DNA from 4 places in the Sphingomonas sp. 22176 genome. Region 2 is predicted to be linked to each of the others. Evidence: riboswitches for the same ligand, from Rfam matches in the RefSeq annotation. Region 2 holds a riboswitch; each other region holds the start of a gene.
What was found. Region 2 has a riboswitch for cobalamin ahead of cobW (cobalamin biosynthesis protein CobW). Riboswitches for the same ligand answer to the same signal wherever they lie in the genome.

Region 1 (7,566 bases), on a different contig from region 2:
GAGCCGCTTGATAGACGGCTTGAGCGCTCTGATTGGGCGCGGCAATCCTCGCGGTTGAGAGAGGAGGGGGAGAAGTTGGAGCAGGCATGTTGCCATGCAAGCTGGAGCTTCCCCATGATCTCAAACTGTCGCCCTACCGTGCTGGCCTATGGCGTCGGCGTGGACAGCACCGCAATGCTGGTCGAGCTCGTCTCGCGCGGCGAAAAGCCCGACTTGGTGCTGACCGCCGACACGCGCGTAGAGAAGCCGCTGACCTACGCCTATCTCGACATGATCAGGCCCTGGATGGCCGCCCATGGCATCCACTTCGAGCTGGTCACCTATCAGACCAAGCGGTTCAAGCATTGGCCACCCTATCAAGGCCTGGCTGAAATGGCGCTGACGAACGGCACGCTGCCGAGCAAGAGCCTCGGAGGCTCCAGCTGCAGCTTGAAGTACAAGAAGGCGCCACAGGACACCTATCTGCGCACATGGCAGCCGGCGATCGCCGCGTGGGCGAGGGGCGAGAAGGTCGTGCGCCTGATCGGTCTCGATGCCGGAAAGCAGGACAGCCGCCGCCACGCACACGCGGCAACGATCGAGGATCCGCTGTACGAGTACCAGTATCCCCTCCGCCTGTGGGGCTGGGACCGGAACCGCTGCATCGAGCGCATCCGCGAGGCGGGCTTGCCCGTCCCGCCAAAGTCGTCCTGCTTTTTCTGCATCGGCATGACCCCGGAGGAGGTGCGCGAGCTGCCACGCTGGTGCCTGCGGACGATCGTCCTGGTGGAAGCACGCGCCGCCCCGCGTCTCCATACGGCAGAAGGGCTCTGGCGCCGCGGCACCAAGATGCGTCCCGGGTCGATGACGGCCTTCATCCGGCATGAGCTGCTGCTGCCGGAGGCTGAGATCAATGCCATCGTCCGAGATGCTCCGACCGAGCTGGTCAAGTTCCAGGACGGTGCTGCGCGACTTCCACTGGAGCAGCGGCCCACCCTCACCGATTGGCTCTCCCGCTTCAATGCCGGCGCGAGGCGCGCCGCATGAAACCGCCAGCTCTATTCCTCAATCTCTCAACCTGCAGGTGTTTCAATGAGCCGCTATAAGCTGACTGCGCGGGAGGACCGCACCGACATCGATCACGCAGTGGTCGGTTGGGATCGGCCCCTTGAAACCTTTTTCGCGCAGGTCTTCACCAAGGCTTCGCCCGAGGAAGACGCAATCGTTTGGGTTGGGACCGACTATCGGGAGATCCGTAGTGCTGAGGCAGCGATCGCGGCTGTCGAGCAATATGCCGTCGTCCCGGATGACATCCGCTCAAGGTTGATGAGCGACTTCGCCGACAAACCCGCACGTCACCCGGATGCCCGCCTCACGCATATCAGGGTTCGCGTGCAAAAGAGCGAAGATGTTGATCCAGATTTAGTGGGCCGGCAGGGTAATCTTGTTCGTGAGCACCTGAGTGGCTACATCGTAAAACTGGATCCTAGCAGCACCGAGACAGCATCACGTAGCGAGTACTTCGCTGCGAGGTCCTTGGTCCGACTCCGCTGAAGGCATGTAGATTAGCAGGCAGACCCTCACGTGGCCCCCCGCGTGAGCAGCGGTCGCCTGCTAAAGGACCCCGCTCCGCCAACCCCCCTTTCGGTGGAGCGGGGTCCGCCTTTCGAGCCGGTGCGATGAGAGAGGAGGGGGAGGTGGAGATCGGATCTTGGTGATCCGGGAGAACTCCGATGCCTCACATCATCGATATCGGCGGTACGCCGGCAAACGAGAACTGCGCCCAGCTGGGGCAGACCGATGACTTCGAGCGGCTCAACCGCCTCGAGGTCGCCGCTTACAAGGCGGCACTGATCGGGCGCTATGGCCCGCCTCCAGCGGGTTGTGAGCTAGTCGAACTGCGCAACCCCCACGATTTCGGCCGCTACTTCACTCTCGGCATCCGTATCGCCGACGAGGACGCCGCGATCTCAGCCGCAGCAGACTATATCGAGCAGGTCGAGAACGGGCTCGGGAGCTGGCTCGAGGCCGGCTTTCGAGCGCCCGTCAGCTACGATGACGCCGGCAAGCCGACCGAAGTCCGCGACCTGGCGGACGTCATCGTATCGGCTCTTCTGATCACGCGGCCCGCACCCGATGGGGTGTTCGCTCTCCCCGAGAACGCCGCCATCCATCAGCACCTGGTCGACGCCTATCCGTCCGCGGCGGCGATAGCCGCGGCGCGGCTGACGGCCGTCTGCGCGGGAGCGGCGGAATGAGCGCGGAGACGGTATCCCGGACGGAGCGCATTGCGCAGCTGAATGATCTCTGCCGCCGTGGCGTGTACCCTAACGGGCGCCACCAAATGACGCGGACCCTTCGCGCTACGCTCGAAGAGCCTGGTGCGGTGCCTGGACTGCTCGCGACCTCTCGCCTCATGAAGGCGATCCGCGAATACGAGTTCACCGGCGACGATGGTCCGGAGCGCGACTTTGGAGCCTTCGATTTTGACGGACACCGGGTCTGCTTCAAGATCGATTATTACGAGCCCTCAATGGTGTATGGCTCGGAGGATCCGAGCGACCCATCGGTCACGGTGCGCGTCATGACAATCATGCTGACGAGCGACTATTAACGCGCTGCCAGCCCTCGGTGATGAGGATGACGCATTCGGCGAAGGCTATGGTCTCAATCACCACGCCATCGACGCCGAGGACATCGATCTTCCCGTTCATGTCGACGCAGCCTCGTACAAGGTCCTCCGCGAGGATCGAGCGAACCGAGTGGATCGCCGCGCGGCGAGCTGCCTCGCGATCGGAGCACATCGTGCCCTCTGGATCGAGAAGCGGCCCGTTTTGGTCGTGCACGTTGAAGAAGTAGCGCTGCATCGAAGCGGTCCGGTCGCCCCGCCTAAGCACCAGAAGAGCCCGCCAACGCTCGGGGGAGGGGCGGGCTCTTCCTTGTGTCGCTCGGGGGGAGAGGATGCCCCGGCGCCATCGCGACCCGGCATGTCTTGTGGACTGGTCCCGGTGAACAAGTTCTGCCTCAATCAGGGTAGCCTCGCAATTAGGTACATAGACTGTATCTTGGATAGATCAGCCACCACGTGCGTTCGTACGCCTAACATCCCGGCCAGTTGTGGTTAACGTGTGTCAAGCAACGCAGGTTGGGCAAAGAGCGTATTTTCGACGCACTTGCACGCGCCTAGGGAGAGGTAATGGGACAGCGATTTTCTTCGACGGTGCTGATTGTCGACGACGAGGAGTATATTCGTACCCTTGCATGCGCTGTGCTGAAGGACGAGGGCTTCGAGGTTCTGGAGGCTTCCGGGACAGCAGAGGCGCTGGAGCTAGCGGCGAGGCACAACATCGATGTGCTTTTAACCGATCTGCACATGCCAGGCTCGTTGGACGGTCTGCAGCTCGCGGCCGAAATCCGCGCAACGGACCCCTTGATCCGCGTGATCGTCTCCTCCGGAGACGATCCATCGGTGCTCAAGGACGACGCCAGCGGCGCGATCTTCCTCGCGAAACCATACCGACCACATCAGCTAATGGGCGCGGTCCGGATGCACAGCATCGGTTTGAGCTTTCCATTCGAAGTGCGAAAACGGCTGTAGCAGCAGGGGCTGCGTGGAGCCATCCTCCTAGCGCAGCGCTGCCCCTGCTGGTGCCCTGGAGTCGGGGCTCCTGTCCTCGGACCCGCTGCGCATGCAGCGGGCCCGGTCACACCGTCTCAGCTATTCAGCTCGTGCTATCGGGTAACGCGTCGACGGTGACCCCGCTGCACAAGCGGAGGGGAATACCAAACGCTTAGAAGGAGACGCGACCACCGATCCGAAGCGTCCGCGGTTCCACGACCCGGCTCAGTCGCCCTTCGACCGGGCCGTCGCGATCCACCGAGGGGATGTAGGACTCGTAAAAATAGGCGATGTCCTTGTCGCGGCTGTCGAGCAGGTTCAGCACCTCGCCATAGATCTCCAGCCGCCCGATCTTCCGCGCGGCGCGGAGGTTGACCACCGTGCTGCCCTTGTCCCGCGCGCCGTTGTCCTCGATCAGCGGGTAGGGCCCGAGGTGACGGACGCGGAGGCTGGCTTCCCACGGCGCCAGCACTATGGCTACCCCTGCAGATGCCGCGTTCTCGAACGCGTTGGGGATGCGGTCGCCATTGTCGTAGCGCGAGCGGCTCGCCGTATAGTTGCCGTCGATCGCCAGCCATGGGACAGGCCGCCAGAAGGCGACCAGTTCATAGCCGTGTCGGCGACTCGCACCGGTCGGCTCCACCGCGTTGGAATCGCCGACGAAGCGGAGTTCGCTACCGACCTCCAGCCACCAATAGGTGCCGGTCAGCGTCAGCCCGCCACGCTGCCAGCGCGCGCCCAGTTCTTTGCCGGTCCCGCGTACCAGCACCGGCACCGGCGTCTCGACATTCACCGCGCCGCGCACGTCGTTGGAATGGAAGCCGCGGCCCCAGTTGGCGTAGAGTTCGATCTGCGGGGTGAGGGCATAGGCGACCGATGCCTTGGGCGAGACGATGCTGTCGCTGCCGGCACCTTCACCGAGCGCCGCCGCCGCGGCGTCCCGCGCGCGCACGGCATAACGATAGGCATCGCCGCGAAGCCCGCCGATGACGCGAAGACCCGCAAGCGGTGTCCAGATCGCCTCACCGTAGAGCGCGGCCGAGGCTTCCTCGACATGGTAGCGCCCTAGCGAGAACAGCGGTGTGCGCTGGGCGGTTCGGGCCACACCGACATTGCCGATATGGTCGTAGCGCCCCTCGCTGCCGATCGACAGCGCCAGCGCGGGCGCTACCTGCCAGCGCTTCTCGGCGCGTCCGCCGACGATCCAGCGCTTGTCGAACTGGCGGATCTGGGCGCTGGTCCCGTCGGGATCGGTATAGGTCGGGTTGGAGTACATCGACCAGTCGTAGAACTGGCCATAGAGGTTCGCGTCCCAGCTCTGCTGATGCACGGCGACGTTGCCGACCAGCCGCGTGGTGCGGCCCCGCGCGCTGGGGTCGGGCGAGCAGAACACGTCGGGGCAGGCCGCGGTGCCGATGCTCCGCTCGGGGATCTGCTCGGTCGGGCGCCAGGTGGCGTGATAGGCGTGCAGCGTGACGTCGATCGTGCCAGCGCCGAGCGGGGCGGCATATTTGGCGAAGCCGGAAGCGTGGCGCAGATGCTCGGGCTCCTGCCACGGGCCGTCATAGGCGCGCAGCTGGCCGACCAGCGTCAGTGTGCCCGGGCCGACGCCGTTCGCCGTGCCGCCGGCCGCGATCCGGCGATAGCCATAGGAGCCGCCCTCGACCGAAAGCCAGGGGCGCGCGAAGCCGCCGATGGTCGACATGTAGGCGGCACCGGCGAGCGCGAAGTCGCCGCCGTCGGCGCGGTACGGGCCTTTGCGGAAGTCCTCGCGACCGACGACCTCCGGGATCAGCCCGTTGAGGTCGAGATAGCCCTGGCCGTGGCCGTGGGTGCGCAGGTTCATCTGCACGCCGTCGACATAGGTGGTGAAGTCGGTACCGTGGTCAAGGTTGAAGCCGCGCAGGAAATACTGGTTGGCCTTGCCGCTGCCGGAATGCTGGGCGGCGATCATGCCGGGCACGGCCTCCAGCAGCTCGGCGACCCGCAGCAGGGGGCGCACGAGCAGGTCGGCCCCGGTGATCGAGCCTTCGCTCGCCGCCTGCGCTACGCCGATCTTGCTCTCGCCGCGGCCGAACACGACGATGTCGTCGCTTTCCTTGGCGGGAGCGGGCGGCGGTGTCTCGGACTGCGCATGGGCTGCGGTCGCGCCGCACGCGGACAGCGCGGCAAGGCCGGTCAACAGGATGGTTTTCAATCGTCTTCTCCGGGCGTCGTGCGACTGCCGGCGGAGGCCTGCCGTTCACGAACGGTCGGCACGTCCCGAGCGCGGACGCCGGGAGCGCCACAAGACGAACCGATGCGGCCTCCACCGCTCGTTCGTCGCTCAGACGGAGAACCGTGCCACGGCCATCCCCTGGGCCAGGGCAAGAGCGACCTCTCGCTGGCAGGTCTCCTGGCTCACGGGTCGTCGCTCGATGCGCACCTTCCCAGGTCGGGTGACCCAGTGGCTGCTTCCATCGAAGGAAGCGCGTGCATCTCGCTCGCCGCTTACAGTTGCAGGGACAGCCTCGGCTTCGGGGCGCAAGCGCCCACACCGTGTTCCCTTTTAAGCTCCTCTCGGAGCACCAGCGCGATCATGGTTCGGCTGAAGCGGACTTCAGCCGAATGGAGGCGGCGGTAGCGGCAAGAGATCGCGACCGCAACAAATCTCCATCAGTGAGCCTTCTCGTTGCCTCTTTTGAGAAACGAGCGGTGGCGGCTACAAGGTTGTCATCCCCAGCATGGAAAATGCGGGATGCTGTCTTGCGATGATCAAGCCGCGAGTTCTTTGCGGATGATCTCCGCCCCGGCGCCAAGCGCCTTGAGCTTGCCTCGTGCGACATCGCGCGAGAGCGGTGCCATCCCGCAGTTTGTGGCTGGATAGAGCTTGTCCGCATCGACGAAGCGCAGCGCGCTTCGCAAGGTGGCAGCGACCTCTTCGGGCGTTTCGACAATATTTGTCGCAACATCGATCGCACCGACCATCACCTTCTTGCCGCGGATGAGTGCGATCAGATCCATCGGCACGCGCGAATTCTGGCACTCCAGCGAGATGATATCGATCTTCGACTTCCGGAGGTTGGGAAAGGTCGCCTCATACTGGCGCCATTCGGAACCGAGCGTCTTCTTCCATTCGGTGTTGGCCTTGATGCCATAGCCATAGCAGATGTGAACGGCGGTTTCAGCCTTCAGCCCTTCGGCCGCGCGCTCCAGCGTGGCGATGCCCCAGTCGTTGGCCTCCTCGAAGAAGACGTTGAAGGCGGGCTCGTCAAACTGGATGATGTCGACGCCGGCCGCTTCAAGCTCGCGGGCTTCCTCATTGAGGATGCGGGCGAACTCCCAGGCCAGCTTCTCGCGGCTTCGATAATGCGCATCGTAGAGCGTATCGATCATCGTCATGGGCCCCGGCAGCGTCCACTTGATCGGTTGATCGGTTTGGGCGCGCAGGAAACGGGCGTCGTCGACGAAGACGGATTTGGGGCGTGAGACGGCGCCTACGACCGACGGCACGCTGGCGTCGTAGCGGTTGCGGATCCGCACCGTCTCACGCTTCTCGAAATCGACACCGTCCAGATGTTCGATGAAGGTCGTGACGAAGTGCTGGCGGGTCTGTTCGCCGTCCCCAAGGATGTCGATGCCCGCTTGCCGCTGGTCGTCGACCGCCAGGCGTAGCGCGTCCTGCTTGCCCGCGATCAACGCCTCGCCCTCCAGCTTCCAGGGCGACCAAAGGGTTTCGGGCTCGGCGAGCCAGGATGGTTTGGGCAGGCTGCCCGCCGTCGTCGTCGGCAACAATGTCGTCATGGGGAATACCTTGATATGCATGGAAATCAGAGGCCGCAGGTCGCGGACCAGCGCTGGAGCGCGGCAATGTGCGGCTTGATGAAATGCTCTTCGGCGAATTTGCCTTGCTCGACGGCGAGGCGGGCACGCTCCTCGCGATCATAGACGATGCGGGTCAGCGAATAGTCCTGGTAGGTCAGGCTCGG
Region 2 (7,566 bases):
TCGGGACACCAGCCGCGGACCTGGGAGCCACTCATGCCGCCCCTCCAAGGTCCGACAGGATCGAGTTGCGGCGGGTCTGCCACAGCCCGGCAGCGTGCAGCGCCGCGAACCGCGCCTCCATCGCCGCCAGTGCCGCCGGGTTCTCGCGGGCCAGGAAGTCGCGCAACTCGGCGTCGCCGAGCGTGGCGTCATGATACAGGTCGAAGAGCTGCGGCGGCACCGCGCCGGCCAGATGCGCGAAGGCGCCGAGATGGTCGAGCGTCGCCGCGATCTCGGCCGCGCCGCGGAAGCCGTGGCGGCACATGCCGGCGATCCAGCCAGGGTTTGCCGCGCGCGATCGGACGATGCGGGCGATCTCCTCGGTAAGCGGCCGCGCGACCGGTCGTTCGGGATCGCGCGCGTCGAGATGGTAGAGCGCAGCCGACCCCCCGCTGAGCGCCTTGGCCGCGGCGAACCCGGCTTCGTGTGCGGCATAATCGGCTGCGAGCAGCAGATCAGTCTCGGTCAGATCCTGCAAGTGCACGAACGCGTCCGCGGCGGCGACTCTCGCGCGTAGCCCCGCGGGATCGGCCAACGCCTCTTTCCCATCGAACGTGTGGTCGGATGCGGCAAGCCATGCCTCGCCCGCCGTGCGCCGCGCGTCCTCCGTATAGGTCTCCGCCGCATCGCCCATGCCCAGCCCATAGCTGCCCGGACGCGGACCATAGACGCGCGCGCCGGCATCCTTGCCGGCGAACGGGTTCCATTCGGGCGGCTCGTCGCGTGCCGCCAGCGCGCGGACCGCCTGGCCGAACAGCTGCGGCAGCGCGGGAAAGGCGTCGCGGAACAGGCCGGAGACGCGCAGGGTCACGTCGATCCGCGGCCGATCGAGCAGCGCGAGCGGCAGGATCTCGACGCCCGTCACCCGTTCCGACGCCGTGTCCCACACCGGCGCAGCGCCGAGTAGATGCAGCGCCATCGCGAATTCTTCGCCGGCGGTGCGCATCGTCGCCGAGCCCCATAGGTCGACTACGAGGCCCTTAGGATAGTCGCCATGATCCTGGAGGTGGCGGCGGATCAGCTCGTCGGCGAGAACGATGCCCTGCGCATGCGCGGCGCGGCTGGGCACGGCGCGCGGGTCGATCGTGTAGAGATTGCGCCCGGTCGGCAGCACGTCGGTGCGGCCGCGGAAGGGCGAGCCCGACGGACCCGCTGCCACTCGCTGGCCGGCCAGGCCCGCAAGCAGTCCTGCGCGCTCCTCGGACCCACACGTCCCGCGGCCGAACACATGCAATCCGTCGCCGAACTGGCCTTCCTTCACGTCGCAGACGAACCGGTCGATGCGGGTAATCGCCTCGGCACTGCTAGCGGCGCCGTCGAGCCCCAGTTCCGCTTCGAGCCCCACGGCGCGGGCTTCGTCGCGGATCGCGGTCTGGAGGCGATCACGCCGTGCGGGGTCGAGGCCGACGGCGTTCGAAAATTCGTCCAGCAGCGCCTCGATGCGGCCGAGACCGGCGCCCGTCCCCGCCGTCTTCAATGCGGGCGGCAAATGGCCGATGGTGACGGCGCCGGTGCGCCGCTTGGCCTGCGCCGCTTCGCCGGGATCGTTGACGATGAAGGGGTAGAGGATCGGCATCCCGCCGGTGAGCGCCTCGGGCCAGCAGGCGTCGGATAGCGCCACCGCCTTGCCGGGCAGCCATTCCAGCGTGCCATGCGCGCCGATATGAACAAGGGCGTCGATGCCCTGCGCCTTCAGCCACAGGTAGAAGGCGACATAGCCATGCCGCGGCACCCGGCCGACATCGTGATAGCTATCCTCGCGCGTCGCCGGATCGCCGCGTTCGGGCTGGAGCGCGATCAGCAGCCTGCCGGCGCGGGTCGCCGGGAAGTGGAGCGCACCGTCGCTCGCAGCAGGATCGGCCTCGGGTTCGCCCCAAGCGTCGTGGAGAGCGATGCGCAACGCTTCCGGCAGCCGGGCGAGCGCCTGCGCATAGTCCGCGATCGGCCAGTGCAGCGTCTCCGCCTGCAGGCGGCCCGCGAGCCCCTCGATCGTCTCCCCCAGATCGGCGGCGATGGCTTCGGCAGAGGCCAGCGCGTCGAGGCCCACGGCATGGGCGAGCTGATAGGTCTTGCCCGGATAGGTGGAGAGCAGCAGCGCGATGCTACGGTCGGCGGCGGGCCCGGCGGCGAGCGCGATCCAGCCCGCGACGCGGTCGACGATCGCCGTCACGCGGTCGGGATCGGCGCGGTGGACGGTTCGGGCGAAGCCGAGTTCTGGGTCGCGCGCCTCGGCCTTCTTGAAGCTGACCACCCCGGCAAAGATGCGCCCGTCGACTTCCGGCAGCACGACGTGCATCGCCAGATCGGCCGGGGACAGGCCGCGATCGGCCCCCGCCCACACTGCACGCGAGGCGGTGGCGAGCGCGAGCTGGAACACCGGCACGCCGGCGGCATCGAGCGGCGAGCGGCCGTGCTCGTCCCGGGCGGAGAATGCGGTGGCGTTGACGATCGCGGCTGGCGCGAGATCGCGCACCCAAGTCTCGACGAACGCGCGCGCCTCAGGCGCCTTGAGCGAGGGGACGAAGATCGAGAGCGTGCCGAAACCCTTGGCCGCAAACGCCGCGTGCAGCGCCTCGAACGGATCGACGTCGCAAGCCGCGAGATAGGAACGGTAGAAGACGATCAGCACCAGCGGCTTGTCCGCCCGTCGCCACGGACATGTTTCGGGGACGGGCGGCGCGCTCTCGCGGGCCTGGCGGTCGGCGGGGCGGAAGGCGCCGAGCTCAGGATGCCAGAAGCCGAAAGCCGGCAACGGGGTGTAGGGCGCGCGCGCGGCCGATTGCAGCCCCGCCGCCTCGGCCAGCACCACCAGCGCCGCCCCTGCCGCGTCGGCGCCGCCCGCGTCGCATAGCCGCGCAAGCTCGCGCAGCACTGCCATCGGCACCGTCGATGCGGCATCCAGCCGTTCGTCCGGCCGCCCGTCGGCCGGTAGCACCGCAAGCGCGATGCCCCGCTCCCGCGCCAGCGCCTCCACCTGCTGGAGGCCATAGCTCCAATAGGGCATGCCGCCGATCAGCCGGATCAGGATCGCCTTGGCACCCGTCAGCGTCCGCTCGACATAGGTATCGACCGAGAGCGGGTGCATCAGCGCCGCGAGGTTCGCCAGCCGCAGCGACGGCAGCGCGCCCTCGCCCGCACGCCATGCCGCCGCGAATGCGCCGAGGTCGCTGTCGGAAAAGGACAGCACCACCAGGTCCGCGGGCGCCTGCCCGAGGTCCTGGGGCGAGGCGTTCTCCTCCAGCCCGTGCGTTTCGCGGAACAGGACGTGCATCGCCCCTCTGCCTCAGCCGGCCAGTACCGCGCGGAACGCTGCCGGGTCGATATGGTCGTGCTCGGCGATGGCAACGAGGGCCGTGCCGCGCGGCTCGCCCTGACGCCAGAGACGGTCATATTGATGGCGCACGCGGCTGCCGACGGCCTGAACCAGCAGCCGCATCGGCTTGCCGGTCACCGCCGCATAGCCCTTCACCCGCAGCACCTTGTGCTCGCGTGCCAGCCGTTCGATGCGCGCGACCAGCTCCGCCGGATCGGCGATCTCGCCGAAGGTGACGACGGTGCTGTCGAAATCCTCATGCTCGTGGTCGTCGGTGCCGTCATGGTGCGAGGGGCGTGCGGCGAGGTCGTCCTCGGCCGCGGCACCCAGGCCCAGGATAACACGCGGATCGATCGCGCCCTCGCGGATCTCGACCACCGGCACCGACCGAGGCGCCTCCGCCGCGATCACCGCACGGGCGGCTGCGACGCCCTCCGGGCCGGCCAGATCGACCTTGGTCAGCAGCACCATGTCGGCGCAGGCGAGCTGGTCCTCGAACACTTCGGCAAGCGGCGTCTCATGGTCGATGCCCGGGTCGGCGGCGCGCTGCGCTTCCAGCGCCACCAGGTCGGGCGCGAACCGACCCTCGGCGACCGCCTCGGCATCGGCGAGTGCCAGCACCCCGTCCACCGTGATGCGGCTGCGGATCGCCGGCCAGTCGAACGCCTTGAGCAGCGGCTTGGGCAGCGCGAGGCCGGAGGTTTCGATCAGGATGTGGTCGGGGCGCGGCTCAAGCGCGAGCAGGCGCTCGACCGTGGGGATGAAATCGTCGGCGACGGTGCAGCAGATGCAGCCATTGGCCAGCTCGACGATATTCTCCGCCGGGCAGTCGGGGATCGCGCAGGATTTGAGGATCTCGCCGTCGACGCCGAGCGTGCCGAATTCGTTGACGACCACCGCCAGCCGACGCCCCTCGGCGTTCTGGATCAGATGGCGGATCAGCGTCGTCTTGCCGGCGCCGAGAAAGCCGGTGACGATGGTAACGGGGACCTTGGCCAGGTCGGTCATGCATGTCTTCCCCCGCGCCGAGCGAACACGCGGAGGGACTTGCCGGAACCAACGTCCAGCCGGCGCGCGACGACGGGCGGGCGCGACGATCGCCCGGCACCACGCGACCGTGCAGCCCCAGCCGCACAGCTTCGTCGCTCGAACGGAAGCAAGACCGTGCCGCGGCCATCCCCTGGACCAAGGCAAGAGCGACCGTTGCGCCGGCAGGTCTCCTGGCTTGCGGGTCACGGCACGCTGCACGCCTTCCCAGGCCTTAACGGCCCAGTGGCTGCCTCTCCCTGGAGGCCAGTGCATCGCGCTATCCGCTCACAGTTGCAGGGACAGCCGCGGATTTGGGGAAAGCTCCCCGCACCGCATTCCCGATTAAGCCCCATGTCCGGGGCACCGGCGCGATCTTTGCGAAGGCTGCAAAGCCTTCGACCAAGGGCTCTAGACGCGCACCTCGATCTCGTCCAGCCTCTGCCAGCGATAGATGGCGAAGCTGATCAGCCAGCAGCCGACGAACAGGCCGATGATCGCAAAGCCAAGGCCGTTGAAATGCGCGCCGAGATCGGCGGCTAGGCCGAAGGCGCCGCCGGTCCAGCCCATCTTGTCGCCGATCAGCGCCAGCGTCTCGATGCCCCCGATCACGATCGCGACCAGCGCCGAGATCAGCGTGATGGTGACGTTGTAGTAGAGCTTGCGGATCGGCTTGACGAACGCCCATTGATAGGCGCCGAGCATCACCACCCCATCCAGCGTGTCGACCAGCGCCATCCCCGCCGCGAACAGCGCCGGCAGCACCAGCAGCGTGCCGAGCGACACGCCATGCGCCGCCTGCCCCGCCGACATGCCGAGGATCGCCACCTCGGTCGCGGTGTCGAACCCCAGCCCGAACAGGAAGCCGAGCGGCGCCATGTGCCAGCTGTGGCGCACCAGCCGGAACATCGGCCCGAACAGCTTGGACAGCGGCCCGCGCGACGCGAGCAGCAGGTTGAGATCGTCCTCGACATAGGCGCCGCCCGCGCGAACATGGGCAAAGGTCTTCCACACCGCGCGCAGGATGATCAGGTTCATGCCGGCAATCGCGAACAGGAACAGCGCCGAGACGGCGGTGGCGATCACCCCGCCCAGCTCCTTGAATGCTCCCATCCCCGCCAGAGCGCCGGTGGCTAGCGCGATCCCGGCCGAGGCGATGGCGATGATCCCCGAATGGCCGATCGCGAACCACAGGCCGGTGGCGATCGGGCGCTGACCGTCGTTCATCAGCTTACGGGTGACGTTGTCGATCGCTGCAATGTGGTCTGCGTCGACCGCGTGGCGCAGCCCCAGGCCCCAGGCGAGCAATGCGGTGCCGAGCATCAACGGCTGGGCATGGAACAGGGCGAAGGCCCAACCCCAGGCGGCGAGATTGGCCGCGATCAGCCCTGCGAACAGCAGGGCCACGCGCGTACGCAAGGCGAGAACGGACAAGATGCGGCACTCCGGCGGCGTCGTGCGACTTGGCCGGGGCCACCGCGAGCGGCCGGCTGCGCACCTCGGCCGGACGCCTCCGCGACCGAGCCACGCAACCGCGAACGGCCCCAGCCGCTCGTGCGTCGCTCAGACGGAGTACACCGTGCCGCGGCCATCCCCTGGGCCAAGGCAAGAGCGACCGGACGCCGGCAGGTCTCCTGGCTCGCGGGTCACGGCACGCTGCACGCCTTCCCAGGCCGTGCTGGCCCAGTGGCTGCCCCTCAGGTTGAGGCCAGTGCATCGCGCTATCCGCTCACAGTTGCAGGGACAGCCGCGGATTTGGGAGCAAGCCCCCGCACCGCATTCCCGATTAAGCCCCTTTCGAGGCACCGGCGTGATCAGACGCTCGTCGTACGGGAAGCCGCGACGTGGAGCAACCGCCCCTCCGCGCCCGCCCGCAGGAAATGCAGTGCGGAGACGAGGGTCAACCCACCAACCGCAAGCGAGGCAGCATAGCAGCAGGTGATGAAGAAGGGCAGCCAGCGCACTTCCGGGGCGCCGAGGGCATGGACGAGCAGCAGCGCCACGCTGCCGACATAGCCCGAGGCATCGGCGATATAGATCAGGAACCCGGCATTGGCGGCCGTGCCGATCGTGGCGATCATGCGATCGAACAGCATCGCGTTGAACGGCGTGTAGGCGAGGTACAGGCCTGCCCCCGCCACCGTCATCCATGGCAGCGGCGCGAGCAGTCCCGCCTGAAAGGCGAGCGTCGACCCACCCAGGCACAGAGCCCCGAGCAGGATCAGCCCGTGCATCGCCAGTAGTGCGCGCAGATTGTCGCGGATCAGCATCAGCAGCGCGAGCGCGGCCAGCGTGAGCAGCGCGATCGGCAGCTCGCTCGCCGAGAATATTGCCGCCTCGCCGCCATAGCCGAGCGCGGTCCACAGCTCGCGCGCGAAATTGTCGCGCACGTCGCGCAAGGACGTGAGCAGCACATAGCCGATCGCCAGCATCACCAGCGTCGCACCGTGTGCGCGCAGGAAAGCGGCGCGATCGGCGGCCTGCATCGGCACACGGGCGGTGCGCTCGGCCTCGTCGCAGGCGTCCGGCGGCGGCATGCGCTCCAGTTGCCACAGCGCGACCAGCAGCACTGGCACGAAAACCAGGCCGGTCGCTGCCGGCATCCACTGCTCCGCGACACCGGCCGCCATCAGCAGCACCGCCACCGACTTGACCACGCCCGAGGACAGGATGAAGCTTGCGCACAGCATCGCACCGAGCAGCTCGGAGACGCGGCGCCCCTCGACATAGCTGAACACCAGCCCCCAGATCAGCCCCAGCGGCAGGCCGTTGAAGAACAGGCAGGCGACGTTCCACGGCGCCGGGATCAGGGCGAACAGCACCAGCGCGACCCACGACGCGCCGATCAGCCCGAGGATCATTCGCGCCCGTCCCTGCCGCCCGGCTTCGGAGATGACGCCGACGCCGATCAGCTTGGACAGCGCATAGCCGATCACCTGCGCGATCAGCAGCGCCGTCTTGTAGTCGATGGCGAAGTGCCAGCCCGCCACATCGGCATAGGTCGCCACCGCGAACGGCTTGCGGAAGGCATACATCGCGAAATAGGCGCTGAACGCCGCGAGCCCGCCCAGGAAGAGCGTAAACCCCGACGCGGTCCGCGCGGCTCCGCGCGCGGCATCACCGTGCATTGCGATTCCCCATGAAGCGTCGCGCTTGTGGCGAGCCAGCGCGACAGCTTCATGACAGCG
Region 3 (7,566 bases), on a different contig from region 2:
CATCGCGCCGCAGTCCGAATGGCCGCAGACGATGATGTCGCGCACGCCGAGCGCCGCGACCGCATATTCCACGGTCGAGGACACGCCGCCATTCTGGGTGGCGAAGGGCGGCACGATGTTGCCGGCGTTGCGGCATACGAACAGGTCGCCCGGGTTCGCTTGGATGATCTGCTCCGGCACGACACGCGAGTCGGCGCAGGAGATCATCAGCGCCTTCGGGCTCTGCCCGTGGGTGGCGAGCTTGGAATAGAGGGCGTGCTGGTTCGGGAAGACCTGCTTCTCGAAATCGACGACGCGTCCGATCACTTCGTTCACGGCTTGCTCCTGTAACAGACCCGCGGCGCGGGCATCTCTTCAAGAATGCAAGCTACTGGCCGCCATTTGCTGCATCGCGGCGCGTTCGTAAGAAAACGTTGCTAAGCCGTTGGACCTCCGCGCGGCAGGAGGATTTCGGCGCAAAGCCCTCCGCCTTCGCGATTGGCGAGGCGGAAGCTGCCGCCCTCTGCCTCCGCCGCGCGCGCGACGATCGACAGGCCGAGTCCAAAGCCGACGGTGTCGCGGGACCGCGCCGCATCGAGCCGAACGAAAGGCTGCATCACGCGCTGGAGATCCTCCTCGGGGATGCCGGGGCCCTTGTCCTCCACGCGGATCGCCACCGCGCCCTCGGCCGGTACCAGGCGGATGCAGCACTGGCCGGCATAATGGACCGCATTGTCGACGAGGTTGTTGAGCGCGCGCTTCAGCATCAGCGGGCGCACGACATGCTCGAAATGGTCCGGCCCGTCATAGTCGACGTCGCGGCCGTGATCGGCATTGTCGTCGGCGATCGTCGCGCACAGTACCGCAAGGTCGACGCGCGCGGGCGTCTCCTTGTCACCTTCGCCGCCGAGGAACGCGAGCAGCGACGAAATCATCGCCTCCATCTCGGTAATGTCGGTCTCGACCGCCGCGTGCACGTCCCGATCGGCGATCGCATCGGCGCGCAGCCGCAGCCGGGCCAGAGGCGTGCGCATGTCATGACCGACGGCGGCGAGCGCCTGGGTGCGATCGGCGATCAGCCGCTGGATACGCTCCTGCATCCGGTTGAACGCGCTGATTACGCGGCGCAGTTCCTTGGGCCCCGCCTCCTCGACTTCGAGGACGGTGCCGGTGCCGAAGCGATCGGCCGCCATCGCCAGCCGCCGCATCGGCAGCAGCATCCGCCTTAGCAGGATGCCGCTGATCAGGATCAGCGCCAGCGCCGGTGCCAGCGCCAGCAATATGCGCGACAGGCCAAGGTCGGCGGCATGGACGTGCTCACGTGTGCGGAAATACATCCAGCTGCCGTCGGGCATCGGCACCGCACCGACGATCAGCGCCTTGCTGCCCTGCGAGGTGAGCCGCAGCCGCAGGCCGTCGGAGGCGAGCGTCGGCTCCCACAGCACCACCTGCTCGTAAAGTCGGTCGAGATCGGGCTGTTCACGCAGTCCGTTGGGCAGCTGCGGCATCCAGCGCACTTCGTAGCGCGAGGTGGTGAATTCGAGCGCCAGCTTCTCCCGCCGCACGGGGGGCTGCTCGGCCAGCAGCTTGCGCGCGATTACCAGATGCTCGGCGAGCCGCCGCGCTTCGTCGTCCCGCACCGCGAACTGGCTGGCGCGCTCGTAGAGCATGGTCGATACGGCGAATTCGATCAGGATGGTCAGCAGCAGGATCGCGAAGACCTGCCCGATCAGCCCGGAGGGACGCTTGAGAAACGCCCTCAACTGCGCGTCACGGGTACGTTGAGCGTATAGCCGATGCCGCGCACCGTCACGATCGGTGCCTGGTGGCCGGCATCGGAAAGCTTGCGCCGCAGCCGGCTGACCAGCACGTCGATGCTGCGATCCGAGCTGTCCCCAAGCCGCGTGCGCGACAATTCGATCAGCCTTTCGCGCGAGATCACGCGGCCCGAATGGTCGCACAGGGTGACCAGCAAGTCGAACTCGGCACCGGTCAGGTCGACCACCGCACCAGTCGGCGAGAGCAGCTCGCGCCGCGGCAGATTGACCGTCCAGCCGTCGAACTGGATCTCGCCCTTGGGCCGCTCTGCGGTGTCGCGCTCGCCCGCGCCCCGACGGAGCACCGCACGCACCCGCGCGACCAGCTCACGCGTGCCGAACGGCTTGGGCAGATAGTCATCGGCGCCGAGTTCGAGCCCGACGACGCGATCGGTCTCGCTGCCCTTGGCCGAGATGAAGATGATCGGCACCGAGCTCTTCTGGCGGATGGCACGGCACAGATCGATGCCGCTGGTGCCGGGCAACATCACGTCGAGCAGCACCAGATCCACCGGCCCCTGCTCCAGCGCCAGCCACATCTCCGGCGCGGAGGAGGCGGGCCGTACCGTATAACCGTTTTCCTGGAGCGCGCGGGCGGTCAGCGTGCGCAGCTGGGGATCGTCCTCGACCAGCACGATCGTGGGAAGGCTCAGTGGGGGTTCACCTGCATACATCGCGCAGAAACCTAGGGACGGCGACCCGGAGGGTCAACGGCGCCCCGCCGCATCGCAGCGTGACGGGAGTCACGGGCGGCGCGTTTCGACAGCGATACAAGGTCCCGTATCGTGGGGAAATTATCATGCAGATGCCGCGCCTCCATCGTTCCGTCCTACCCGGTCGCACCCGAGCGAATCGCGGCACCCTGGCAGTCCTCCAGCTCGACACCATGAGCCAAGACCTGTCCCCGGCACCGGATGATTCGGCGTTCGGGCCGCGCCACCTTCTCGCCGCGCTCGACGGCCTTTCGGCGGCCGTGATCGAGGCGACCGGAAGCTGGGCCTTCCTCACCGCCGAGCGGATCCAGCTGATCGACGCCGCGCACAAGCTGGCCTGGCTGCTGGTTCGCGTGAACCGCAGCGAAGCCGTGATCGCCCGCGCGCCCGATCTCGCCGGCACCACCCGCGCGGTCGTCGCCGCCACCTATCGGCTGCGCGCCGTGCAGGAACTGGGCGAAGGCGCCGACGCGATCCAGCCGCTGTTCGACCTGATCGTGCGCATCGACCAGCTGCTGCCGCGCACCGCCCAGCTCTACCAATAAGCGTCCGCGGCGCTGGCATCTCGCCGATTGCGCGGCTAGAGGGTCCACGAAGGTTCTACCTTCGAACCCATGCCGGTGCCCGCTTGCGGGCGAGAAGGGAATGCGGTGCGGGCGCCTCGGCGCCCAAGGCCGCAGCTGCCCCTGCAACTGTATGCGGCGAGCGGGCGGGCAATGGCCATTGGGAGTGATCCCGAGAAGGCGCCCGAACCGCGGTGACCCGCAAGCCAGGAGACCTGCCGGCACGGGGTCGCTCACGCCTGGTCCAGGGTGCGGCCGCGGCGCGGAATCCTCCGTTCGAGCGACGAGAATAAGCCGGCGCACGTTCGTGCGGCCGGTCGATTGTCATTGCTGGAACGGGACGACCAACGTGCACATCCTTTCTTCCCTCCGCAGCGGCGCAGGCGCGGCATGATCGATCTTTCGAGCGTCGCCGCCTTTGACCGCGCGCTTGTCTCGCTACCCGATGCGGACGCGCTCGTCGCAGATGCCGCGCTGGAACGCCAGCAGCAGCTCACCAAGCCGCCGGGCTCGCTGGGGCGGTTGGAGGACCTCGCCATCTTCCTCGCCGGCTGGCAGGGCCGCGAACGCCCGTCGATGGACGCCGCGCGCGCGGTGATCTTCGCCGGCAACCACGGGGTCGCCGCGCAGGGCGTCAGCGCCTTCCCCGCAGAAGTGACCGCGCAGATGGTCGCCAATTTCGCGGCGGGCGGAGCGGCGATCAACGCGCTGACCGGCGCAATCGGGATGCGGCTGGACGTGGTCGCGCTCGAGCTCGACCGCCCCACCCGCGACTTCACCACCGGCCCGGCGATGGACGAGGCCGAGTGCCTGTCCGCGCTCCAGCAAGGTGCCGCGGTGGTGACGCCCGACACCGATCTGCTGCTGCTGGGCGAGATGGGCATCGCCAACTCGACCGCGGCGGCAGCTTTGTGCCTGCGCAGCTTCGGGGGCACGCCGGCCGACTGGACCGGTCCCGGCACCGGGCTCGACGCGCACGGCGTCGGCCGCAAGGGTGCGGTGATCGCCCGGGCGATCGAGGTCCATGCCGAGGCGCCGCACACTCCGTTCGAGACGCTGCGGCGGCTGGGCGGGCGCGAGTTGGCGGCGATCGCGGGGGCGGCACTCGCCGCGCGCCATGCGGGCGTACCGGTGCTGCTCGACGGCTTCATCTGCTGCGCGTCGCTCGCGCCTTTGGCCGCCGCGGCGCCCGCCATTCTCGACCATTGCATCGCCGGCCATTGCTCGGCCGAGCCGGGCCATGCGCGGCTGCTCGCGCGGCTGGGGCTGGAGCCGCTGCTGCGGCTCGACATGCGGCTGGGCGAAGGCAGCGGTGCGGCGGTCGCGGCGGCGGTGCTGCGCTCGGCACTGGCGGCGCATAACAGCATGGCGACCTTCGCCGAAGCGGGCGTTGCCGACGGCGCATGAGCGGTATCTTGCTCCACCTGCTCCGCCACGGCATCACCGATGCCGAGGGCCGGCTGATCGGCCGCACCGACGCGCAGCCGCTCGCCGCGGGGGTGCAGGCGTGCGTGTCGCGTGCCGCGGGGCTGGCGGTAGCAGCGGTGGTGCACTCGGATCGCACCCGTAGTTCGGTGCCCGCCCGACAGATTGCCGCCGTGATGTCCCTCGAAGCCTGCGAAGACGCCCGCTGGCGCGAACTCGATTTCGGCGCGTGGGAAGGACTTTCCTTCGATACGATCGACGCCGAGGCGCTCGCCGCGTTCCAGTCCGACCCAGCCCATCATGCACCCCCAGACGGCGAAGCCTGGTCGGCGCTCGTCGCGCGCGTCAGCGATGCGCTTGGCACGATCAATCGCCCGACCCTGGTCGTCACCCATGGCGGCGCGATGCGCGCGGCGCTCGCCACCCTGTGCGCCCTCGACTTTCCCCAACTCTGGAACATCGCTTTGCCCCATGCCGCGCTGCTGAGCCTGCGCGTCTGGCCCGGCACCCCGCGCGTCGGCCAGATCATCGGACTTGTGACATGAAAGAATTCGTTCTCGCCCTCCAGTTCCTGACGCGCCTGCCGCTGCCTGCCATCAGGGCCGACGGCGCTACCTTCGTCCGCTCGATGCGCTGGTTCCCCGCAGCCGGGCTAGTCGTCGGGCTGGTGCTGCTGATCGGCCTGTGGCTGGGCAATTTGCTCGATCCCTGGACGGGCGCATTGTTCGGGCTGGCGGCGTGGGTCGGCGTCAGCGGCGCGCTGCACCTCGATGGGCTTGCGGACCTCGCCGATGCGAGCGGCGCGCTGCACAAGGGGCGCGAGCGGTTGCGCGAGGTGCTGGCCGACCCGCATGTCGGCAGCTTCGGCGTGGTCGCGATCGGGCTGCAACTGGTCGCCAAGCTGGTGCTGCTCCACGCACTGCTGGCGAGCGCCGGCTGGTGGACCATCCTGTTCGTGCCCGCCGCCGCCCGCTTTGGCCCGCTGGTGTGGACCCGCTGGCTGCCGCCGCTGCACGACGGGCTGGCCAGCCGCTTCCGCAGCGCCGTGCGCCCGGCAGACCTGATCGTATGGCTGGTGCTGCTGGCCTTCGCCGCCGCGCTCGCCGCGCCCGCCCTGCTTGCAGCACCGGTGCTGATCGCCGCTTGGGGCTGGCGGGTGCAGCGCCTCCTCGGCGGCATCTCGGGCGACGGACATGGCGCGGGCATCGAGCTGGTCGAGACCGGCCTGCTGTTGGCACTGGTGATCGCGCCGCATCTGGGATGAGCGACCCGCTGCTCCACCATGGCGGCAACCTCGCGGCCGCCCGCGCGCGGTACGGCGACGGGCCGTGGCTCGATCTTTCCACCGGGATCAACCCGATGCCGTGGCCGGTGCCTGCCGATCTGGATATCGACCTGGGCCCTTTGCCGGATCCGTCGCTGCTGGCCGATCTCGAGGCTGCGGCAGCAGCCCATTTCGGTGTTGCGCCCGAACATGTCTGCGGGCTTCCCGGGAGCGAAATGGGGCTGCGGCTGCTGGGCCCGCTGCTGGGCGGGCGCGCCTGCCATCATGTGCCGGGCTACCGCACGCATGGTGCAGCGTTCCCCGATAGCGTGCCGCTCGCCGCCGACACGCCGGTGCCCGGCGACGCGGCGCTGCTCCTCGCCAACCCGAACAACCCCTGCGGCACGCTGCGCGACCGAGCGCCCCTGGAGGGGATGCTGGAAGAGCGCACCGCCGCAGGTGGCTGGCTGGTCGTCGACGAAGCCTTTGCCGATGCGCACCCCGAGGCAAGCATCGCACCGCTCGTCGACGACACGCGCAGGCTGATCGTCTTCCGCTCGTTCGGCAAATTCTTCGGGCTGGCCGGGCTGCGGCTCGGCTTCGTCCTGGCGCCCCGCCCCATCCTCGCCCGCTACCGCGCACTGCTCGGCGACTGGCCGATCGACGCCTCGGCCTTGGCGATCGGCACCCGCGCCTATCGCGACCTGGCGTGGATCGACGCGGCGCGGACCTCGCTTGCAGACCGAGCGGCGGCCTTCGACCGCCTGCTCGATGCGCATGGCTTGCGCCCGGAGGGGAAGTCGCCGCTGTTCCGACTGGTGTCTCACCCCAACGCCGCGGCACTCTTCGAGCAATTGGCCCGAGCACACATCCTCGTTCGGCCGTTCGACTATGCGCCGCACTGGCTGCGCTTCGGCGTGCCGTCCGACGCGGCGTCGCTGTACCGTGTCGACCGGGCGCTCCGCCATGGCTGAGCCGGTCGCGCTCACTGCGCTGGCGCTGGAAGCGGCGGTCGGCTGGCCGGCTTGGCTCTACGCGCGGATCGGCCACCCGGTCGGCGGCTTCGCGCGGCTGATCGCTGCCTGTGAGCACCGCTGGAACCGGCCCGAGGCCCCCGAACGGCGCCGCCGCCTGCTCGGTATCGCGACGGTATTCCTTCTCCTCCTGGTCGCGATCGTTGCCGGCCTCGCAATAGAATCCGTGGCGGCGCATTCCTCCTTCGGCTGGCTGGTACTCGTCGTCGCGGCCTTTCCGGGCCTCGCCCAGCACAGCCTCTATGTCCACGTTCGGCCGGTAGCTGCAGCGCTCGCCCGCGGCGACTTAACCGCAGCCCGCATCGCGGTCGGCTACATCGTCGGGCGCGACACCGCGCGGCTCGATGCTCCCGGTGTCGCGCGTGCCGCGATCGAAAGCCTTGCCGAAAGCTTCTGCGACGGCATCGTCGCGCCGCTCTTTTGGCTGCTTGTCGCTGGCGTGCCGGGCTTGTGGGCGTACAAGGCCATCAACACCGCCGACAGCCTGATTGGTCACCGCGAGCCGCGCTGGCGTGCTTTCGGCTGGGCGGCAGCGCGTACCGACGATCTGCTCAACCTAGTGCCTGCGCGGCTATCGGGCGCAATCCTCTGCATCGCAGGCGGACGCGGCTGGCTGACCTTGTGGCGCGATGCCCGCAAGCATGCCTCGCCCAATGCCGGCTGGCCCGAAGCGGCGATGGCCGGTGCGCTCGACCTGCGGCTGGCGGGACCGATCGCCTATGACGGCGTGGTGGCCGACAAGCCGTGGATCGGAGACGGCCGCACCGAGGC
Region 4 (7,566 bases), on a different contig from region 2:
AGCGCGCCGACCGAGGCGACCAGCGGTCCCGTAATCCCGAGCGCCTGCTTGGCAGCGGCCCGGTCGCGCGGGGCGAAGCGGGCGAGGTCGACGCCGGTGACGATGCAGTCGGTGCGCTCGGCCGGCATGCCGAGCGCGATCATGTCGTCGCGCAGCGCCAGCGAGACGGAGAGCAGCCCGTCCGCCGCCTGCCCCGCGCGCACGATCTGCCGGGCGATGGCGGGACGGCGGGTCCATTGGTGGATGTCGGAGCCGCGCGCCTTGATTGAGACCGGCACGCCGAAGGTCTTCCCCAGCGCGACGGCAGCGGGGCCGTCGGGGAAGAAGAACTCGGCGTTGATCACGTCGAAGGGAAAGTCGCGGTGCAACTCGGCCAGCATCGGGCGGAGCGCGCGGGCAAGCATCGCGGCGTGGAAGCGACCGCCGGTGCCGGGAAGGTTCAGAAAGCGCGGGCGATGGACGGTGAGGCCGTTCCAATCCTCGCGCGTAGGCTGATCGGCGAGCGCGGCATAGCGCGGGTGGTGATCAAGCGGGAAGGGCGGCAGCCCGCGCGGGGAGACGACCCGTATCTCCACCCCGTCGCGCGCCGCGAGCGCCCGGCTCTGGCGCTCCACGAAGATGCCGAAATTCGGGCGCGCTGCGTCCGGGAAGAGGGTGGAGAGGATCAGGACGCGAAGCATGCCCCGGGATGCCTAGCACCCCGGGGTTAATGCTTCAGCGCATCAGCGGCAGTTGCTGCCGCCCTTTTCGATCGCGCGGCCGGCCAGTGCGCCGGCGACGCCGCCGAGCAGGGTACCCGTCATGCGGTCACCATCGGTGTCGATGGTGCGACCAAGCAGCGCGCCGCCGACCGCGCCGACCACGGTTCCGGTGGTGCCGTCAGGCTTGCGGCAATAGCGGCGGCCGTCGCGGCCGCGCCACTCGCGATAGGCGTAGCGGCGGTTGTCGTCGCGGTAGCGGCGGTCGTCGCGATAGCGGCGATCGTCATGGTCGCGATAGTAACGGTCCTGGCCGATCGACGCCTTGGCCTCGGCTTGGGTGGCGGGCAGCACGACTGCGGCAGGAAGGGCGAGCGCCGCGGCGCTGAGCGAAAGCAATAGGGTACGCATGGGTTACTCCCCGAGTTGTTGTTGATGAAGTGAACGTGTCGGGTTTAATCCCGGTTGCATGAACTCAATACTACGCGGCGTTCAGGCAGGAGGCAGGCAGGTGGACGAGGCGCGGGCGATCATCGAGAAGCTGGGGCTGGCGGCGCACCCCGAGGGCGGCTGGTACCGCGAGACGTGGCGGGCCGCCGGCGAGGGGGAAGCGCGCTCGCCCGGGACGGGCATCCTGTTCCTGCTGGAAGCGGGGCAGCGTTCGCACTGGCACCGGGTCGATGCCGATGAGCTGTGGCTGTGGCACGCCGGATCGCCGCTCGAGCTGCGGATCGAGGGACCGGACGGGGCGATCGAACGGGTCCTGCTCGGCGGCGACGTGCTGGCGGGCCAAGTGCCGCAGGCGCGGGTGCCCGCCGGCCGCTGGCAGGCGACCGAGGCGCCCCACGGCTGGGGTCTGGTGAGCTGCGTGGTGGTGCCGGGCTTCGACTTTGCCGGGTTCGAGCTCGCCGCGCCGGGCTGGGCGCTGCCAGGGGCCTGAGCGCGGGTTATCCCCGTTATCCACAGTATCAACAGGCGTTGCCGCTTGGTCCGACTCGCTGCGGGTGAGACCCTCCGACCTGTAGGAAGGCTGGTGGCGCCGAGGGAAACCGAAGCAACGTCAGTATCTTGCAGGCTGGTGTCGGTGCTGGTGCCGCAAGGAAACCGCCCGACCCGGCAGGTGCGCGACGATCGCCCCTCCCGGTGGCGGTTCGCGTGCCGATCCGGTGATCGTCCCCCTGCCGGGGCGTTCGCCGCAGGCCGCCGACGGGCCAGGCGATGCGCTTCGGCGCACCACCCGACCGGCCGGCGACATGGGGGGCTGGCGGCGACGCCGGCCCCCCTTTAGCGCCTGGCCCTATCCCACTGCCGTATGGCCCCGATTGGCAAGTGCCCGGGGCACGCGCATAGCGACGCAGCTACGGATGGGAGCATCGGCTTGGGACGCATTTTCGAACGGTTCGCGCAGAGCGTCGCAGGATGGGCAGGCCGCCCGCCGGCCTTCGCCTTCGCCTTTCTGGTCATCGTGGTCTGGGGCTTTAGCGGGCCGGTGTTCCACTGGTCGGACACCTGGCAGCTGGTGATCAACACCGGCACCACCATCGTCACCTTCCTGATGGTGTTCCTGATCCAGAACGCCCAGAACCGCGACGCCGCCGCGCTGCAGGCCAAGCTGGACGAAGTGATCCGCGCGATCGCCGAGGCGCGCAACGAGTTCATCGGCATCGAGCATCTCAGCGAACGGCAATTGCTCGACATCCGCGACCGGCTGGAGCGCGAGTTCGGCGAGGCTGATCCGGCACGGCACGAATCGATCGAGAAGGTGATCTCGCGGCGCTGAGCCCGCTCAACGGACCTGCTTGCGGATCTCGGCGAGCCGGGCGAGCGCGGCGGGGATCACCGGGCCACCGCAATTGACCAGGCTTCGCGAGAACTGCGCCTGGGTGACCTTGAGCCCGGTCTCGGCAACGGCGCGCGTGCGCAGCATCGCGGCGCGCGAATCGCTGTCATGGCCGACTTCCTCCGGGGCGAGCATCACCCGCGGCGGATCGGCGATCACCCGCTCCATCGGCAGATGGCCGGTATGGGTGAGGCCATAATGCGCGGCCTGGTTCGAGAAACCAGCGGTGGTCATCAGGTCGTCGAGCAGCGTCTGGCCGCCGGTGACGAGGTTGCCGCCGATCCACAGCAGGGCGGGGGCCTTGGGCCCGGTCCAGCGGGCACCCGCGACGGCGGTGTCGATCCGGGCGTTGAGCGCGGCGCCCCTGGCGGGTGCACCCACGGCGGCGGCGAGTTCGCTCACCTGCGCCTTGCTCTCGGCGATCGAAGGCGGGATGCCGAGGTACAGCACCTTCAGTCCCGCACGGGAAAAGGCCTCGCGGGTTGCGGGGGCGGTGAAGCTGCTGGCGATCACCAGATCGGGCCGCAGGCCGATCACTTCCTCCGCCGTGCCGTTGTTGCCGCGGAAGCGGCGGGCGACGTTGAGCGGGATCGAAGTCGAGTCCGCGCGCTGCGAGTAGTGGCTGATCGCAGCGATGCGCGACGGCGGCACCAGTTCCAGCAGCGTCGCGTCGGCACACGGGTTCATCGAGACGATGCCCCCGCCGCCGACGGAAGGCGGCGCCGCGCAGCCTGCGAGCCACAGGCAGGCAAGCAGCGCGGCGCCGAACCTCACTGGAAGCGCACCCGCACGCCGCCAAAGGCAGCGCGGCCATAGGTGCCGTAGCCGGTGATCTGCTGGTAGCGCACGTCGCCGATATTATCGACGCGGCCATAGACCGAAAGCAGCTTCGTCACCGGCATCTCGGCGCGCACGCTCGCCAGCGCATAGCCGTCGATCGGGGTCAGGTTGCCGACATCGTTGAAGCTGTCGCCCACCATCGTCACCGTGCCGCCGATCGCCAGCCCGAAGGGGAAGCGATAGTCGGCCGAGACATTGGCGGTGTCGCGCGGGCGGCGCGGCAGGTCGTTGCCGATGTACCCGGTGCTGCGGTTTTCCGAGAAGACATGGGTGACATTCGCCCGCACCGTCAGCGCCTGCACCGGCTGGAGCAGCGCCTCGAGCTCCACGCCCTCCGCCCGCGTCTTGTTGAGGTTGTAATAGGTCGAGGTGTCGAAATTGTAGTCGATCTGGTTGTCCGAATCGCGGTGGAACCAGGTGGCACCCAGCGCGACCTTGCCGCCCGCCAGCGTCTGGCGCACCCCGGCCTCGTAGCTCCGCGCCGTCTCCGGCCGCAGGTTGCGATCGCCATAGGCGCTGTAGAGCTGGTAGAGCGTCGGTGCCTTGAAGCCCTCGCCGAAGCTGGCGTGCAGCACCGTGGTCGCGGTGGCGCGCACGGCGAGATCGCCGTTCCACGTCCAGTGGCCGCCGAACGTGTCGTGCTTGTCGTGGCGGACGCCGCCGGTCAGCGTCACCGGTTCGATCGGCGTGACGATCGCTTGGCCGTAGACGCTGGTGATGCCCACCGAGTAGCGTCCGGCGCTGCCGAAGCCCTCGTCATAGCGGATGCGGCTCTGCTCATGCTCGGCGCCGAACACCAGGCGGAGCTGCTCGGCCAGCGTCGCGTCGCCCTGATAGGTGTAGCGCTCGGCGCGGCCGCGATAGCGGTACGCGATCGAGGAATCCTCGTTATAGCCGTCGCGGTGGATGTCGGAGAGGGTGAAGCCCAGCCGGTTGTGCAGCCTGCCGCCGAACGCGTCGTTCTTCAGCCCGGCATAGCCGTAGATCTCCTGGGTCTTGGCATAGTCGCCCGTATCGCCGAATTCGTAGGTCGGCGGGGCATAGCCGTCGAGATCGACCTTGCTGTCGGCATAATAGCCGCGCAGGTCGAGCGCGAGGCCGGGGGCCAGCTGCACCTCGACATTGCCGGTCGCGCCGAGCTGGCGATAGCCGTCGGCCTCCTTCCCGTTGGCGGCGGCGGAAATGCCGTCGGTGGCGAGATAGCCCGCGGTCAGCCCTGCGGTCACCCGGTCGTTGCCGCCGGCGATGGCGGCATTGCCGTTGAACGTGCCGAACGACCCGCCCTCGGCATTGGCGCGGACATGCAGGCCCTGTTCGCCCTGCAGCGTGGTGACGTCGACCACCCCGCCGATCGCCTGGCTGCCCCAGATCACCGAATTGGGCCCGCGCAGCACCTCGACGCGCTCGACCGATCCGGCGAGCAGGCTGGCGAAATTGTAGGCGCCACCGGTCGCGGAGGGATCGCCGACGCGAATGCCGTCGATCAGCACCAGCGTCTGGTCGCTCTGCGCGCCGCGGATGCTGAGCGCGGTCGCGGTGCCGAGCCCGCCATTGCGGACGACGGTGACGCCGGGCGTGGTGGCGAGCAGGTCGGAGAGCGCGACGGTCTGGCGCTGCTCGATCTCCTCGCGGTCGATGGTGGTGATCGAGCGCCCGACCGTATCGGCGCGCTGGGCGACGCCGCTCGCCACGACGACGATGCGGTCGTCGTCGGGATCGGCATGGGCGGCCAGCGGCGCGAGCGCGGCGGTGGCGAACAGGGAAAGCTTGAAGAACTGCATATCAGACACCCGGATGGGGGAGCAGGCTGCTCCCGCATGGTTTGGTGTCGCTCACACGGGGATTTCAGCCCCGATCACCCGGTGCACCCCGCCCGCGTGAAGGAATCGACCGTAACGGGCAGGTCTCCTGGCTTCCGGGTCGTCGCAGGCGCGCCGCCTTCCCGGAAGCAATGCGGCTCCAGTGGCAGATTGGCGCGCCGGCTCACCGGCTACAGTTGCGGGGGCAGCGCCGGACTTTGCACCGACTTCCCTTTTCATCCCCCCATCGGCGGGAGGACACCCGTTACGCCGCTGCCTGTAGCGGCAAGCGGGGCAGGGCGGCAACCCGTCGCGAAATCACCACAATACGCCCGCCTTGTCGGGCGTGGCGGGTTCGGGGGCAGGGTCGCCGATCGATTGCAGCAGGTCGATCTCGATCGTGCGGCACATCGCGTTCAGCGGCAGATCGTGCACGGTGTTGGCGAACGGATCGACCAGATCGTCGCCGATCGCGAGCACCGCCAGGAACATCAGCCCGGCGATGGTCGACCCCAGCGGCGTCGCCACCCCCAGCGTCTCGACCAGCCCGATCGGCAGCAGCACGCAGAAGATGTGGGTGAAGGCGGTCGGCACGAAGCGGAATTGCATCGGCAGCGGCGTGTTCTTCAGCCGCTCCATGCCGCCCTGGGCATTGGCGATGTCGATCAGCACGCTTTCCATCGAATGCTGCTGCATCGACGTGATCCAGCCCTTCGAACGCGCAATCTCGATCCGCCGGCCGGTGCCGTCGACGATGCCGTTGGGGATATTGGTGCGGGCCAGCGCGAAATCCGCTTCGCCCCTGGAGAGGAAACGCAGCACTTCCTGGTCCGCCGACTGGCGGCGCAGCTGGCAGCGCAGCGCGTTCACATAGGCGATCTGGCGCAGCACGATGGTGCGCTTGAGGTCGACCGCCTCGCCTTCGGGCAGATAGTTGCGCGCCATCCGCGCCAGGTTGCGGCTGGCGTTGATCATCAGCCCCCATAGCCCGCGGCCTTCCCACCAGCGCTGATAGGCCGAGTTGGAGCGGAAGCCGAGGAACAGCGCCAGCACCGATCCGAACAGCGTCAGCGGCAGCGAGGGCGCGCGGAACGGCAGGACGTAATAGATGATGGTGACGATCACGTCCCAGAGGAACAGCAGCGCCAGCGGCGCCCAGATTTCGCGAAGGACCTGCTTGGCGCGCGGGGCGGTGGTGACGATCATGGGCGGACTCTACGCGCGAAAACGATTGTAGGTCCGGTCAGCCGTCGTTCCGGTCGGGCGCTGGGCTCGATGCGTGCGACATCGCCGCGGCGGTGCCGCTCGCCGGGCGCAGGTGGAACCATTCGGGGCGGTCGATCGCGATCAGGAAGGCCAGCGTGCCGAGCCCGAACAGCAGCAGCGCGATCGAGCTTCGCAGGCGTTCCATGCGGCGGGTTCGTTCATCCTGGTGCATCGTGGAAGTCCTCTTGCAGTGAGGTTCCCCACCTAAGGTGCGAATTTAACCGGCAAATGGATCAAAGGTAACGTAAGTTTGCGCACCGCACCAATCGCGCTGCGCTGCACCAATTCATCGACGAATTGCCGAAGCTGCAGAGCCACTGGGGCGGAGATTTCTAACTTATGATGCCAACTCAAATACATAAGGCGCTAGTTTCGGAACGCGGCCGGGGGCGGGGCGTTCGGTCCCGGAAACCCAGGAGGTCTGTATGATGAAGAAGCACCTGTTGATCCTTAGCGCCGCTCCGATTTTCGCGCTCGCTGCCTGCGGCGGCAACAGCAATGGCGGCACCGACGCCATGAACAGCGGCGACACCGTTACCAATGTTCCCGCCGGCGAGACGATGGGCGACAATATGGGCGCAATGAACGGCATGGACGGCAACGCCATGGCCGCGGCGCCGATGACCGGCCAGGACTTCGCCAACACGGTCGCGGCGAGCGACGCCTATGAGATCGCCGCCGGCAAGCTCGCGCAGCAGAAGGCGACGGCCAGCGACCTGAAGAGCTTCGGCAAGCAGATGGTGGAGGATCACACCAAGTCCACCGCGATGCTGAAGGCGGCGGCAGGCAAGGCCAGCCCGGCGATTACCCCTGCGCCAGCGATGACCGACGAGCAGCAGGCCAATCTGAAGACGCTCGAATCGGCGACCGGCTCCCAGTTCGACACGGCGTACAAGAGCCAGCAGGTCGCGGCGCACCAGAAGGCGCTCGCCGCGGTGCAGGCCTATGCCAACGCCGGCGACGTGGCGCAGCTGCGCGACTTTGCGAAGGATGCGGCGCCCGTGATCTCCAAGCACTACGACATGATCAAGGGCATGTGAGCGGCGGGGGAAGGGGCCTCAGGCCGCTTCCTCGCTCGCCTTGATCAGCACCGGCGGCGCGACCGTGGCGGTCGCGCCGCCGA

Region 1: linked by a shared signal. The riboswitch ahead of ACTJKY_RS18745 (TonB-dependent receptor) and the one ahead of cobW (cobalamin biosynthesis protein CobW) in region 2 are both predicted to bind cobalamin.
Region 3: linked by a shared signal. The riboswitch ahead of cobT (nicotinate-nucleotide--dimethylbenzimidazole phosphoribosyltransferase) and the one ahead of cobW (cobalamin biosynthesis protein CobW) in region 2 are both predicted to bind cobalamin.
Region 4: linked by a shared signal. The riboswitch ahead of ACTJKY_RS06340 (TonB-dependent receptor plug domain-containing protein) and the one ahead of cobW (cobalamin biosynthesis protein CobW) in region 2 are both predicted to bind cobalamin.

The regions. Positions count from the first base shown of each region.
Region 1 is NZ_JBQEPL010000007.1:164,880-172,445, forward strand. It holds gene ACTJKY_RS18710 (hypothetical protein) at 1-11, shown strand, start outside; gene ACTJKY_RS18715 (hypothetical protein) at 115-1,026, shown strand; gene ACTJKY_RS18720 (hypothetical protein) at 1,072-1,533, shown strand; gene ACTJKY_RS18725 (hypothetical protein) at 1,713-2,237, shown strand; gene ACTJKY_RS18730 (DUF3768 domain-containing protein) at 2,234-2,593, shown strand; gene ACTJKY_RS18735 (DUF6894 family protein) at 2,571-2,846, opposite strand; gene ACTJKY_RS18740 (response regulator) at 3,176-3,577, shown strand; gene ACTJKY_RS18745 (TonB-dependent receptor) at 3,771-5,795, opposite strand; cobalamin riboswitch at 5,967-6,185, opposite strand; gene ACTJKY_RS18750 (methionine synthase) at 6,353-7,402, opposite strand; gene ACTJKY_RS18755 (DUF1852 domain-containing protein) at 7,408-7,566, opposite strand, start outside.
Region 2 is NZ_JBQEPL010000003.1:459,379-466,944, forward strand. It holds gene ACTJKY_RS14095 (cobalamin biosynthesis protein CobG) at 1-35, opposite strand, end outside; gene cobN (cobaltochelatase subunit CobN) at 32-3,310, opposite strand; gene cobW (cobalamin biosynthesis protein CobW) at 3,323-4,360, opposite strand; cobalamin riboswitch at 4,546-4,764, opposite strand; gene ACTJKY_RS14110 (HoxN/HupN/NixA family nickel/cobalt transporter) at 4,790-5,797, opposite strand; cobalamin riboswitch at 5,986-6,203, opposite strand; gene ACTJKY_RS14115 (DUF5690 family protein) at 6,193-7,506, opposite strand.
Region 3 is NZ_JBQEPL010000004.1:213,216-220,781, forward strand. It holds gene ACTJKY_RS15585 (carbonic anhydrase) at 1-315, opposite strand, end outside; gene ACTJKY_RS15590 (ATP-binding protein) at 417-1,742, opposite strand; gene ACTJKY_RS15595 (response regulator transcription factor) at 1,739-2,449, opposite strand; gene ACTJKY_RS15600 (hypothetical protein) at 2,683-3,054, shown strand; cobalamin riboswitch at 3,111-3,309, shown strand; gene cobT (nicotinate-nucleotide--dimethylbenzimidazole phosphoribosyltransferase) at 3,463-4,479, shown strand; gene ACTJKY_RS15610 (histidine phosphatase family protein) at 4,476-5,042, shown strand; gene ACTJKY_RS15615 (adenosylcobinamide-GDP ribazoletransferase) at 5,039-5,761, shown strand; gene ACTJKY_RS15620 (aminotransferase class I/II-fold pyridoxal phosphate-dependent enzyme) at 5,758-6,735, shown strand; gene cbiB (adenosylcobinamide-phosphate synthase CbiB) at 6,728-7,566, shown strand, end outside.
Region 4 is NZ_JBQEPL010000001.1:1,321,588-1,329,153, forward strand. It holds gene ACTJKY_RS06315 (glycosyltransferase) at 1-680, opposite strand, end outside; gene ACTJKY_RS06320 (glycine zipper 2TM domain-containing protein) at 723-1,109, opposite strand; gene ACTJKY_RS06325 (cupin domain-containing protein) at 1,210-1,638, shown strand; gene ACTJKY_RS06330 (low affinity iron permease family protein) at 2,077-2,478, shown strand; gene ACTJKY_RS06335 (ABC transporter substrate-binding protein) at 2,485-3,312, opposite strand; gene ACTJKY_RS06340 (TonB-dependent receptor plug domain-containing protein) at 3,309-5,159, opposite strand; cobalamin riboswitch at 5,260-5,458, opposite strand; gene ACTJKY_RS06345 (bestrophin family protein) at 5,496-6,383, opposite strand; gene ACTJKY_RS06350 (hypothetical protein) at 6,421-6,588, opposite strand; gene ACTJKY_RS06355 (DUF4142 domain-containing protein) at 6,869-7,483, shown strand; gene ACTJKY_RS06360 (bactofilin family protein) at 7,502-7,566, opposite strand, start outside.